2 regions of the Streptomyces sp. NPDC007157 genome follow, and region 2 is predicted to be linked to the other one. Evidence: riboswitches for the same ligand, from Rfam matches in the RefSeq annotation. Region 2 holds a riboswitch; the other holds the start of a gene.
What was found. A riboswitch is a leader RNA that binds a small molecule or an ion and turns the genes downstream of it on or off. The one in region 2 is predicted to bind cyclic di-AMP.
Positions count from the first base shown of each region.

Region 1 (6,290 bases), on a different contig from region 2:
CCCAGGCCGAGGGCGGTTTCGCGGCGCGTCCCCCGTACCGGCCGCTGACCCGTTTCGAGGGGCAGGGGCTGGACAAGGGACATGTGGTGAACGATCTGCTCTTCCGTCGCGTACAGCATCCGGTGCAGCAGGGCGATCAGCACCGACTGGAGTCACCTCGTTAGGGTCGATGCCGTGGCCACCTCCCCGCCGCCGTACCCGCCGTATCCGTCGTACCCTCCGGACCCCACCGGCGCCGGGCTGCGGCATCCTCGCTGGTGGCAGCGGCGCTGGGTGCGGTACGGGGCGCTGAGCACCCTGCTCGCCCTGTCCGGCCTGGTCATCCTCGCGCTGGTGCGGGAGCAGACGGGCACGGAGGGCTTCCTCGTCGGGCTCGGTCTCGCGGTGCTGCCCGTGCCGCTGCTGATAGCCGCGTTCCGCTGGCTGGACCGGGTCCAGCCCGGGCCCTGGCGGAACCTGCTGTTCGCGTTCGCCTGGGGGGCGTGTGCGGCCGCGCTGATAGCGATCGTCGCCAACAGTTTCGCGACCCGCTGGATAGCGACGGCGACCGCGGACCCGAGCAGCGCGGACACGCTCGGGGCGACCGTGATAGCGCCGATCGTCGAGGAGTCCGCCAAGGGCGCGGCCGTGCTCCTGGTCTTCCTGTTCCGCAGACGGGACTTCACCGGGATCGTCGACGGGGTGGTGATAGCCGGGGTCACCGCCACCGGCTTCGCGTTCACCGAGAACATCCTCTACCTCGGTACGGCCTTCGGGACCGACCGGCTGACCGGCGGCACCGGCATCGCCTCCGTCACGGCCGCGACGTTCTTCGTGCGTATCGTCATGTCCCCCTTCGCGCACCCCCTGTTCACCGTCCTCACCGGCATCGGGTTCGGCATCTCCGCGTTCTCCGGGGAAGGGCAGCGGGTGCGCCGCGTGCTCGTGCCGGTCGCCGGGCTGCTGCTCGCGATGAGCATGCACGCGTTCTGGAACGGCTCGTCGACGTTCGGGCGGTACGGGTTCTTCGCCGTGTACGGCATGTTCATGGTGCCGGCGTTCGGGCTGCTGACCTGGCTGGCGGTCTGGACCCGGCAGCGGGAGCTGCGGACCGTGCGGGAGGAGCTGCCGGCGTATGTGTACGCCGGGTGGCTGGGCGCGTCCGAGCCGTTCGTGCTCGGCTCGATGCGGGCGCGGCAGATGGCCCGGGAGTACGCCGCGTACCACTTCGGCAAGCCGGCGGGGCGCGCGGTCGCCGAGTACGAGGCGTACGCGACGACGCTCGCCCTGCTGCGCCGCCGGGGACGGCGGGGACGGGCCGGCGCCGACTTCGTGGTGCGGGAGCGGGAGCTGCTGACGGAACTGTGGAGCCGACGCGAGCTGGTCCGCCCCGCCCTGGGCTACGCGGCCCGCACGGCCGCACCGAAAAGCTGGCCGGTATCCCCGCCGCCGGCGTACGGGGCCCCGGGATGGCACGCGGCTGCGGTGCCGTATCCGTCCTACAACCCGTACCGGAGCTAGTGCAGGCCCCCGGTACCCCAGGGCCCCGGAGGGCTCGGCACCGCCGGAAGAGGCCGCGCGCGGTTGCCGCGGGAAGCCGCGGAAGCCGCGCGGGCCGAGCGCGGGCGCCGCGGGAAACCGCGGAAGGAAAGTGAGCGTCAGGCGGAAGCCGCCGTCAGCTGTGTCAGTTCCTGCTCCGTCAGCTCCAGGTCCGCCACCCCCAGCAGCGCCGGGAGCTGTGCCACCGCGCGGGCCGAGGCGATGGGGGCCGTGACGGTGGGCTGGGCCGCCAGCCAGGCCAGGGCGACCGTGGGGACCGGGGCGGAGTGGGCCTCGGCGATCTCGTCGAGGGCCGTCAGCACCTTCTGGCCCCGCTCGGTCTCCAGGTACTGGGCGGCGCGGCCCGCGCGGGGGCTGTCGACCGTCGTGCCGGGGCGGTACTTGCCGGTGAGGAAGCCGGCGGCCAGGGAGAAGTACGGGACCGCCGCGAGGCCGGTGCGGGAGGCCAGCTCTTGGAGGGGGCCCTCGTAGGTGTCGCGGGAGACCAGGTTGTAGTGGGGCTGGAGGGCGACGTACCGGGCGAGACCCTCGCGGTCGGAGAAGTCCAGGGACTCCTGGAGCCGCTCGGCGGTGATGTTGGACGCGGCGATGTGCCGGACCTTGCCCGCCCGCACCAGTTCGTCCAGCGCGCCGATGATCTCCTCGACCGGGATCTCGGGCTTGTCGAAGTGCGTGTAGTACAGGTCGATGTAGTCGGTGCCCAGGCGGCGCAGGGACGCGTCGGCGGCGGCCTTGATGTTGGCGCCCGACAGACCCGGGTAGTCGGGGTGCTGGCTGACCTTCGTCGCGATCACGACGTCCTCGCGGTTGCCGCGCGCCTCGACCCACTTGCCGATGACGGTCTCGGACTCGCCGCCCTTGTGGCCCTCGATCCAGGCCGAGTACGAGTCGGCCGTGTCCACGAAGTTGCCGCCCGCCGCCGTGTACGCGTCCAGGACGGCGAAGGAGGCGGCCTCGTCGGCGGTCCAGCCGAAGACGTTGCCGCCGAGGCAGAGCGGGAAGACCTCCAGGTCGGAGGCGCCGAGCTTGCGGAGAGAGCGGGAAGCGGGAGAAACGGAAGAAGGGGTCATGCCTCAGTTCAACATCGGCCGCCTGCGGACCGATGCCGCCGCAACGCGAAGTTCTCGTAAAAGCGGAAGGCCCTGGCCGGCCTCCGGGTACACCGAACCGGCAGCCCTGACGTCGGGGGGTTGTCGTCAGGGCCGCCGGGGATCAGTGGGGTCCGTCAGGGGTTGAGGCCCTTGCCGTGCAGCCAGGTCATCGGGTCGATGCCGGTGGCCTGGCCGTTCGGGTGGACCTCCAGGTGGAGGTGCGGGCCGGTGACGTTGCCGGTGGCGCCCACCCGGCCGATGACGTCACCGGTGGCGACCTTCTGGCCGACCTTGACGCCGATCGAGGACTGGTGGCAGAACCACAGCTCGGTGCCGTCGTCCAGGGTGATGATCGTGCGGTAGCCGTACGAGCCGGCCCAGCCGGCCTCCGTGACGGTGCCGCTGTGCACGGCCTTGATCAGCGTGCCGGTGGGCGCCGCGAAGTCGAGGCCGGTGTGGTAGCCGGAGGCCCACATGGAGCCGGCCTGCCCGAAGGTGCCGGTGATCGTGTAAGAGACGACCGGCAGCGTGTACTGCTTGGCCAGCGCGGCGAGCCGCTTCTGCTCGGCCCGCGCCTTCTCGGTGGCCTGCGCCTGCTCCTTGGCGTCGGCAGCCTTGGCGGCCGCCGCCTTCTCCGCCTTGGCCTCCGCGTCGGAGACCGCCTTGTCGGCGGCGGCCACGGCCTTGGCGGTGGCCTTGACGTCGAGCTGGGTCTGCTGCTGCTCGGCCTGGGCGATGATCCGGCTGCGCAGCGCCTCACCGGCGTCGGAGGAGGAGTCCGCGTCGGTGGCGGTGGTCGTCTTGGTGACGCTGCTGAGGGCGGTCTGGGTGGCGTGGTGGCCGCCACCCTCGCCGAGCAGGGAGTCGACGGAGGACGGCAGGTCGGGCAGCGAGATGGAGACCGGCGGCTTGCCGGTGTTGGCGCTGGCCATGCCGCCCGCGCCGACGGCGGCGATGACGCCGACGCCGAGGACCGTGGAGCTGCGGGCGAGCCCGCCGCCGCGCTGCTTGGCGACCCGGTGCCGGCCGCGTACCGGGGCGAGGGACTCCTCGGTGGGGTTCCACTCCTCCCAGGGGCCCTCGTCGGTGCGGTAGCCGCCGTAGCCGTAGGTCTCGGGTTGACGCTGGCTGGGCACGAACGGGGCTGTCGGGGCAGGCCGGTTGGACGCCACGCGGGCGCGCTCCTTTCCTTCCGCCGCCTACCGGGTTAGCTGACGGGTTCGGAGCGGGAAGGTCTCCTACGCGCGTATACCGGCCGATTTCTGCCGACGGCAGCCGTGCGATTCACCCCAAGGTGGTGGTTCCCCGGTTCCCTTGCGGGATTCGGCGCGTGCGCACGGAGCCGTCGCGGGTGACGGCTGGGACGACCGCGCTGCGTTATCGAACGTTAATAGACCCAGCTATCAGATTCCAAGCTGTTCGCCTTGATCATTATGCTTTCAAAGCGTGGACTTACCTGCCACGAACGACCAAAAACGGTCGAGTTGACCATGCGTTCTGTTCGGCTCAGGAGTCACACGCGTTTTGATGGTGACTCAGACGTTATGCGGAGGGCGGCCATCCGTGCACTGTGGGTGACAATCCCCAGTACGGCCCGGTGACCGCGCTCAGAGCCGCCGTACGGCGAGCAGCGCCATGTCGTCCGTCATGCCGCCGCCGGTGTGCCGGCGCACCTCGGCCGCGAGCCGGGCCAGCAGCGGGCCGGGGGCGGTGACGACCCGGCCGGTCAGCCGCCGCTCGAGGTCGTAGAACCGGCCGTGCGCGTCCCGCGCCTCGGAGAGCCCGTCGGTGTGCAGCAGCAGCGTGGCCCCACTCGGGAACGCGTGCTCGGCGGCCCGGTCCGGCCAGACCCCCAACTCGCCCAGCCCCAGCGGCAGCGCGGCCTCGGGCACTCCTACCGGGCTCACCCTGCCGTCGCCGTACAAGAGCAGGGGCGGCGGATGGCCGCGGTTGACGACCCGGACCGTGCCGTCGCCGTGCGGGAGTTCGGCGAGCACCGCGGTGGTGAATCCCTCGAACGCGTCGACGCCGCCGCGCCGGACACCCTCGCGGGCCAGCGCCCGCTCCAGCCGCCCCGCCACCGCCTCCAGCGTGGCCTCCTGCTCGGCGGCCTCCCGGAACGCGCCGATCACCACGGCTACGGCGGCGACCGCGCCCATGCCCTTGCCGCGGACGTCGCCGACGACCAGCCGCACGCCGTACGGGGTGTCCTGGACGGCGTACAGGTCGCCGCCGATGAAGGCGTCCTCCTGGGCCGCCTCGTAGCGGGCGGCGATCTCGAGGCCACCGATCCGCTCGGGGGGCTCGGGCAGCACCGCCCGCTGGGAGGCCTCCGCGATCTGGCGGGCGGAGGCGAGGCGCTGGTCACCGAGGCGGACGATCCGGTTGATGCCGGCGGCGAGGACGGCGACGGTGGCCACCGTCGCCATCTCGGTGACACCGTCCACGCCGGGCAGCAAGCCGAAGCGGGCGTGCACGGCGTAGGCGACGAGGAAGGACACGACGCCGGTCAGGACGGTGGTGCGGAGGGAGGAGAGGGGCGCGGCGATCAGCGGGGCGGCCGTGAAGAAGGGGATCGCGGTGAAGGCGGGCGGGGTGCGGACGTCATAGAAGACGCCGGCCGCGATCAGCAGGGCGGGCAGGAAGCGGGCCAGGGTGCGGACGGCTGCGGACACGTCCTCCTGCGCCTCTCCAGAACCCACGCTACGACTCCCCATATGTCTCATATGCCCAATATGCGCCCGTCCAGATTTGCGGCTGTGAGCGAGCAGGGGCGAGTGGTGTGGACCGGGCGGATGAGTACGGACGGGTGTGATGAGGGACACGTGGAGAACCACGTGCAGGAACACGTCCGACATACGTCCCGGTATACGACTCAGGGCCGGAATCCTTGTTCGGATTCCGGCCCTGGCCTTCAGTAGCGGGGACAGGATTTGAACCTGCGACCTCTGGGTTATGAGCCCAGCGAGCTACCGAGCTGCTCCACCCCGCGTCGGTGAAACCAGCATACGCCATTTGAAGAGCGTGAGTCACACGGGTTGCGGGGAGGTCAGCTCAGCAGGTGCGCGTTCGGGGTTTTCGCCAGCTCCTCGTAGGCGCCCAGCACCAGCACCGCCATCCCCGCCTCCCGCAGCATCCCCGTCCCGTCGGCCGCCTCGACGAAGGTGTCCGGCTCGCGCCACGCCGTCACCACCCGCCGCACCCCGGCCCGGAGGATCAGCTCGGCGCAGGGGTGCGGCCGGGAGGCGCGGTGGGTGCAGGGTTCGAGGCTGGTGTAGACCGTGGCCGTGGCCAGCCGGGGGTCGGCCGGGGAGATCTTGGCCAGGGCCGCCTCCTCCGCGTGGACGACCGGGTCGCCGGCCTCCCGGGAGTGGCCACGGGCCAGTTCCGTGCCGTCGGCCGCGACCACCACCGCGCCGACGCTGAAGGCGGTCCGGGAGGGCGGGCAGTCGGCCGCCAGCTCGCAGGCGAGCCGCAGCCAGTGCCGGTCCGCGGCGGACGCCACCGCACCCGCGCCGGGGGCGGTGGGTTCGTACCGCGTCAGGACGACGTCCCCGATCCGGCGGCTCTCCAGGAGCCGCAGCCGCCCGGCCTGGTACCCGCCCGGCCCGAACAGCCGCGGCGCCTTCGGGTCGCCGACGAAGAGCGGGGCCAGGACCA
Region 1 covers NZ_JBEYFE010000005.1:461,048-467,337, reverse strand. Annotated here, with positions in the region: gene trmB (tRNA (guanosine(46)-N7)-methyltransferase TrmB) at 1-164, shown strand, start outside; gene ABZ642_RS12340 (PrsW family intramembrane metalloprotease) at 175-1,500, shown strand; gene ABZ642_RS12335 (aldo/keto reductase) at 1,638-2,609, opposite strand; gene ABZ642_RS12330 (M23 family metallopeptidase) at 2,765-3,802, opposite strand; cyclic di-AMP (ydaO/yuaA leader) riboswitch at 3,812-3,969, opposite strand; gene ABZ642_RS12325 (PP2C family protein-serine/threonine phosphatase) at 4,238-5,332, opposite strand; tRNA gene ABZ642_RS12320 (tRNA-Met) at 5,549-5,622, opposite strand; gene ABZ642_RS12315 (dihydrofolate reductase family protein) at 5,680-6,290, opposite strand, start outside.
Region 1: it holds a riboswitch for cyclic di-AMP, as region 2 does, so the genes downstream of both, ABZ642_RS12330 (M23 family metallopeptidase) here and ABZ642_RS37445 (peptidoglycan DD-metalloendopeptidase family protein) in region 2, are expected to answer to the same signal.

Region 2 (6,290 bases):
GGGCGGCGAAGCAGCCGGCGTCCGAAGAGGGCGAGTCCGAGTGCGGTGACGAACGGGCTGTTCAGGCCGGTGGCCGGCACGGGGGTTCCGGCCGTGGCGGCCGGCAGGGCAGTGGTGATCATGGCGGGTGGGCCGTATCGGTCGGTGCGGCGGCCGGTGAGCGCGGCGGGCTCACGGCTGGGTGTCGCGGGTGAGGACGACGGCGTAGCGGCACTCGGCGTCGCCGGCATTGGCGAAGACGCGCTCGGCCGGCGGGCCGAGTTCGACGGTGTCGCCGGCGTCGAGTTCATGGACGGTGTCGCCGTCGTGGAAGGTCAGGCGGCCGTCGAGGACCCAGACGAGCTGCCGTACGAAGGCGAAGGCGGCCGCCGGATAGGGCACCCGGGCCCCGGCGGGCAGGCGGATCTCGGCGATCTCCGCCGGGAACCGCGGTCCGGTGATCTGGCGGCGCCGGTAGCCGGTGCCGGGGTCGCGCCACTCGGCCGCGTCGGCGCCGCGCCGCACTCCCGCGGTGTCGGCCGTGGTGTCCTGCGCGCCTTCGGCGAGGGCCAGCAGGGAGGCGACGCTCAGCTGGAACGCGGCGGACAGCTTGCCGAGGACGACGGCGGTGGGGCTGCTCTCGCCGCGTTCGATCCGGCTGATCATCGCGGGGGAGACACCGGAGGCGTCCGCGAGCTGCGCCAGGGTCCAGCGGCGGCGCTCCCGCTCGGTGCGGACACGGGCCGCGATCCCCGCCGCCAGGGAGTCCGTCGACGGATCTACTATGTTGGACATGAATCCAATATACGAGAGAGACGGGACGGTGCGGATCCGCCCGGCCCGCTCCGCCGACGCGGAGGCCGTACGCGCGATCCGCGACCACGCGGTCGAGCATTCGACGGCCCTGTGGACCGAGACCACGCAGACTCCCGCCGAGGGTGCGGCGTGGCTCGCCGTCCATCTGGCGCGCGGCTCGGCGTTCGTGGCCGAAGTGGCGGGCGAGGTGGCCGGATTCGCGGTGTACGGCCCGTGGCGCGAGCTGGACGGCTACCGGCACACCGTGGAGGACTCCGTCTACGTGCGGGAGGACCGGCACGGGCTCGGCATCGGCTCGGCGCTGCTGGGCGCTCTCATCGCCGCGGCGCGGGAGGCCGGCCACCACGTCATGATCGCCGGCATCGAGGCGGAGAACGCCGCGTCGGTCCGGCTGCACCAGCGGTTCGGCTTCGAGCACGCCGGCACGGTCCGGGAGGTGGGCGTCAAGTTCGGCCGCCGGCTGGACCTCACGCTCATGCGGCTGCCGCTGGACCGGGACGGCAACACGCGCGGGGGTGCGACCGATTAGGGTGACCGCGTGGCGAGAGTGCGGTTGAGCGTGGCCGAGCGGCGGGAGGAACTGCTGCGGGCCGCCATCGAGCAGATCGAGGCGCGGGGCGTGGCGGCGGTACGGATCGCCGATGTCGCCTCGGCGCTCGGCGTGAGCAACGCGCTGGTGCTGTACCACTTCTCGACGAAGGAGAAGCTGGTCGCCGCCGCCTTCGCCTACGCCGCCGAGGACGACCTGGCGCATCTGCGCAAGCTGCTGGGCCGCCGCACGTCGGCGTCGCGCCGGCTGCGGACGGCGGTGCGCTGGTACGCCCCGACCGGGCAGGCCAAGGGCTGGCGGCTGTGGATCGAGGGCTGGGCGGTGGCGCTGCGCGAACCCGCCCTGCGGGGGGTCACCCAGGAGCTGGACCAGCAGTGGAAGGCGGCGATCGCCGAGGTCATCGCCGAAGGGGTGGCCGCCGGTGAGTTCCGGTGCCCCGACCCCACGGCCACGGCACTGCGGCTGACCGCCCTGCTCGACGGGCTCGCCGTCCAGCTCACCTCCTACCCGGGCGCCCTGTCGCGTGTCCGGGCGCAGGAGTGGGTCGACGAGGCGCTGGCGCGCGAACTGGGGCTGCCCGAGGAGCAGTGAGGGGCGGCCCCGTCAGGATGCCGCCCCTCACCCGCTCCCACGGCCTCAAGCCACGGAAGCGATCCGCATCTTGATGTCGTCCGGGGAGAGCGTCCCCTTGGCCGTCACATGGTCGCCCGACGACTCGCCGCGCAGCCGCCGTCCGATCCACGGCACCAGGTACTCACGGGCCCAGTGCACGTCGTCGCGGCGGACCTCCAGGGTGCCGCGGGGCGGCAGCGGCGGCCACGGCTGGTCCGGGTCGGCCGGCACCTCGACGCCGAGCGCCTGACCGGCCCGCAGCGCCACCCGCGTGTGCCCCTCGGGAGACAGGTGCAGCCGGTCGCCGTCCCAGGCCCGCCGGTCCTGCACGGTCTTCAGGGACCACAGGTCGAGAACCGGGCAGCCGTACCGGTCGGCGATGGCCCGGACATGCCCGTTGTAGGTGGCGATCTTGCCGCGCAGATGCTTGAGGACGGGCACGCCCCGGGTGTCGAACCCGGTGGTCACCAGAACCGTGCCGACGGCCTCGGTCAGTTGGGCCACGGCCCGCTCGAACCGCTCGGCCACCTCGTCGGGGTCGGTGCCGGGGCGGATGATGTCGTTGCCGCCCGCGGCGAAGGAGACCAGGTCCGGGGCGAGTTCCAGGGCCTGCGGCACCTGGTCCGCCACGATCTGGTCGAGCAGCTTCCCGCGCACCGCGAGGTTGGTGTACTCGAAGTCGCCCTCGGGCTGCCGGTCCGACAGCAGAACCGCGAACCGGTCCGCCCAGCCGACGAAGGCCCCGTCGGGGCCGGGGTCGCCCACGCCCTCGGTGAAGCTGTCCCCCACCGCCACGTACGACCCGATCACTGATGCCTTGTCACTCTTCGAATCGTCTGCCACATCGGACCATGATTCACCTTCGACTGTGACCTACGCGACCGTAATAAGGGGTTGACGAACGGTGAGATAAGACACGCCTAAATACTCGACCAAGCCAGGAATAACCCTCTGGACAGGGGCGTTGAAGGGTCGATCCCCCGAAGGCCGGACCCGGGGATCGGGGGTCCGGCCTACGGAGTGCGTGTCAGATCAGTGGGGGTTCCGGATCAGCCGACGGTGACGCCCTTGGAGCGGAGGTAGCCGACCGGGTCGATGTCGGAGCCGTAGTCGGGGCTGGTCCGGATCTCGAAGTGGAGGTGCGGGCCGGTCACGTTGCCGGTGGCGCCGGAGAGACCGACCTGCTGGCCCGCGGTCACGGTCTGGCCGACCGAGACGGAGAGCGCGGAGAGGTGGCCGTACTGCGCGTAGTAGCCGTCGGCGAGCCTGATGACGACCTGGTTGCCGTAGGCGCCGCCCCAGCCGGCCGTGACGACCGTGCCCGTGCCGACGGCCTTGACCGGGGTGCCGGTCGGGACGACGAAGTCGACGCCGGTGTGGTAGCCGCTGGACCACATGCTGCCGGCCACGTGGTAGCCGGTGCCGATGGCTCCACCGGTGACAGGAAGGTTGAAACCGGAGGCGGTCGTCGTCGACGTGTCCGAGGAGGAGGCCGCGTTCGAGGACGACGACGAGGAGGGGGCGGAGGACCGCGAGTCGGGCCGCGCGTGGGACCGCGTCCCGGACCGGGAGTCCGAGCTCGGGGTGTCCGTCGTCGCGGCGTGGCGGCCGCCGAGCGTGAGCTTGAGACCGGGGTGGATCAGCGAGGGGTTGTCGCCGACCGCCTGCCGGTTGTCGGCGTAGAGCCGGGGCCAGCCGCCGTCGACGTGGTGGTCGCGGGCGATCTTCGAGAGATAGTCGCCGGGCACCACCGTGTAGACGCGGTGCGTGGAATTCCCGGTGCCGGAATCCTGGACGGCGGTCTTCTGAGCGGCGGCCTTTCGCACGGCGGTCTTCTCGACGGCCGGAAGCGACTGCGTGGTCTTTTCGGAGACGGACTGCGAGGTGGCCGCGTGGGCGCCGGTGGCCCCCATGAGCGGCAGAGCCAGCGCGGCGCCACCGGTTCCGGCGACGGCCATCGAGCGGGTGAAACGCTGGGACTTGGGGCGGCGGTGCTTACCCTTCGCGGGCATGACGCATTCCTCTCCGGCGCCTACGAGGTGAGCTGTCGGGTTCGGGCTGGAGCTGCCCGGCCACGCGGGAAGACGTGGCTACACCCCTAGCCGCCCCGGGAACCGGAACAGGCGGTCATACCTGGTGGGTCCCCCGCTCCTGCCGAGCACGGGTGAGTGTGTGTGGGGACTCCGGGCGGCGGCAGGATTCGGCGTTCCGTCCGGATGCGTGGCGAACGTAAGCGAGTAGGACGCACGTAAACAAGGGGTAGGTTCCGTCTGTCCGAGTTTCGCTTGATCCGTTACGGGAATAACCGGTCACCCTCCGTGAATTCCAGCCTTACGTGCTTTTCTAATCACCTTGAAAAGCACGGGAATTACGTGAACATGACGCGCGACGGACGGTCACGAATATGACGCTCCTCACGCACGTCACACCACGTCCCCTTATTCCAGACCGAGTTGCAATGAAGACACCAATTCGGACAGAAGGCTCAGATGCGACGTAGCCGGAGAACCGTCGCATCCAGGTCGCCGCACAGCTCCGTACGCAGCCCGTGGTGCAGCAGAACGGCACCTCGATGCACTTCGCCCGTTTCGCGGCATTCGTACGATGCGGTCGGGTCGAGTCCGCGCAGCCGCAGGGCCGGCATCGGCTCGCCGTAGCTCTGCGCCTGGAGCCAGGCGAGGACCACGGTCTCGTCGCCGAGCGTGTACTGGACCGCGCTGAGCCCGCCGGTCGGCGGCCGCAGCCGGAACTGGTCGCCGCGCTGCACCAGGGGCCGGATGTCCTTGTAGAGCTCCACCCAGCGGCCGGCCTCGGCCAGCTCCTCCTCGGTCCACTGCGAGAGGTCGCCGCCGACGCCGAGCGCCCCGGCCATGGAGCTGACGAAGCGGAAACGCAAACTGCTGACCCGGCCGTTGAGCTGGTGGTTCGGGCTGTCGGTGACCCAGGCGGACATCACCCGGGCCGGGTGGATCTGGCTGAAGCCGTGCTGGATGGCGAGCCGGTCCAGCGGGTCGGTGTTGTCGGAGGTCCACACCTCGTCGGTACGGCTCATGATGCCGAGGTCGATCCGGCCGCCACCGCCGGAGCAGGACTCGATGGCGACGTTCGGGTGGGCCGCCCGGATCCGGTCGAGCAGGGCGTACAGCCCGCGGACATGGTCGACCCACAGGCGCTGCGGGTAGGGCTCACCGGGCCAGCCCGCGTCGGTGAAGCAGCGGTTGAAGTCCCACTTGACGTAGTCGATCGGGGCGCTGGACAGCAGGGTGTCGAGCTGCTCCCAGAGGTACTCCTGGACGTCCTCGCGGGCGAGGTTGAGGACGAGCTGATTTCGGAGTTCCGTCCGCTTTCGCCCCTTCTGGTACTGCACCCAGTCGGGGTGCGCGCGGTACAGGTCGCTGTCCGCGTTGACCATCTCGGGCTCGACCCAGATGCCGAACTGCATGCCGAGAGCGTGCACGTATTCAGCGAGGGGCTTGAGGCCCTTGGGGAAGCGGTCCGGGTTGGGCGTCCAGTCGCCGAGGCCCGCGCGGTCGCTGGTGCGGGCACCGAACCAGCCGTCGTCGACCACGAACAGCTCGACGCCGATCGCGGCGGCCCGGCGGGCGAGGGTGGCCTGCTGCTCCTCGGAGATGTCGAAGGTGGTGGCCTCCCAGGAGTTGAACAGCACCGGCCGGTCCCGGTCGGCGTCGGGGATGACGTACGCCCGCTGGTAGGCGTGCCAGGCCCGGCTGGCCCCGCCGAAGCCGCCGTCGGTCCACAGGCCCGCGAAGACCGGGCTGGTGTACGACTCGCCCGCGGCCAGCATCAGCAGGCCCGAGTCGTCGTAGCCGGCCCCACCGGTGATCTGCACGCGCGCGTCGGGGAGTTGGGCGACGGCGATCCGCCAGGAGCCGGACCAGCCGAGGGCGCAGCCCCAGACCTCGCCGCGCTCCTCGGTGGCGTCGGTGTCGAGGGCGACCCAGGGCAGGTGCTGGTGGCTGGTGTGGCCGCGGCGGCTGCCGATGACCTTCTCGCCGTAGGTGAGCGGCGCGCTGGTGAGGCGGGACTCGGCGGCCCAGCGGCCGTGCAGCTGGGAGAGCCGCCAGCCCTCGCGGTCCGGGAGCGTCCAGGCGGCGGGGTCGGCACGCAGCAGCTCCAGGCGCGCGTCTCCCTGGTTGTCGACGGTCACCCAGCGCTCGACGACGTCGCCGCGCATCCGGTAGTGCAGGGTGATGAGGATCCCGTCGTCCCGGAAACGCAGGCGGAGCCCCGCACCGTCCGCGGTCTCCCCGGCGCCGCCGTCCGTCTCGTACGACTCGAAGGTCCACTCGGTGCCGCGGCGCTCCTCGGTGCG
Region 2 covers NZ_JBEYFE010000028.1:105,756-112,045, reverse strand. Annotated here, with positions in the region: gene ABZ642_RS37465 (XRE family transcriptional regulator) at 172-774, opposite strand; gene ABZ642_RS37460 (N-acetyltransferase family protein) at 773-1,324, shown strand; gene ABZ642_RS37455 (TetR/AcrR family transcriptional regulator) at 1,334-1,936, shown strand; gene ABZ642_RS37450 (SGNH/GDSL hydrolase family protein) at 1,982-2,767, opposite strand; gene ABZ642_RS37445 (peptidoglycan DD-metalloendopeptidase family protein) at 3,007-3,969, opposite strand; cyclic di-AMP (ydaO/yuaA leader) riboswitch at 3,974-4,134, opposite strand; gene ABZ642_RS37440 (alpha-galactosidase) at 4,443-6,290, opposite strand, start outside.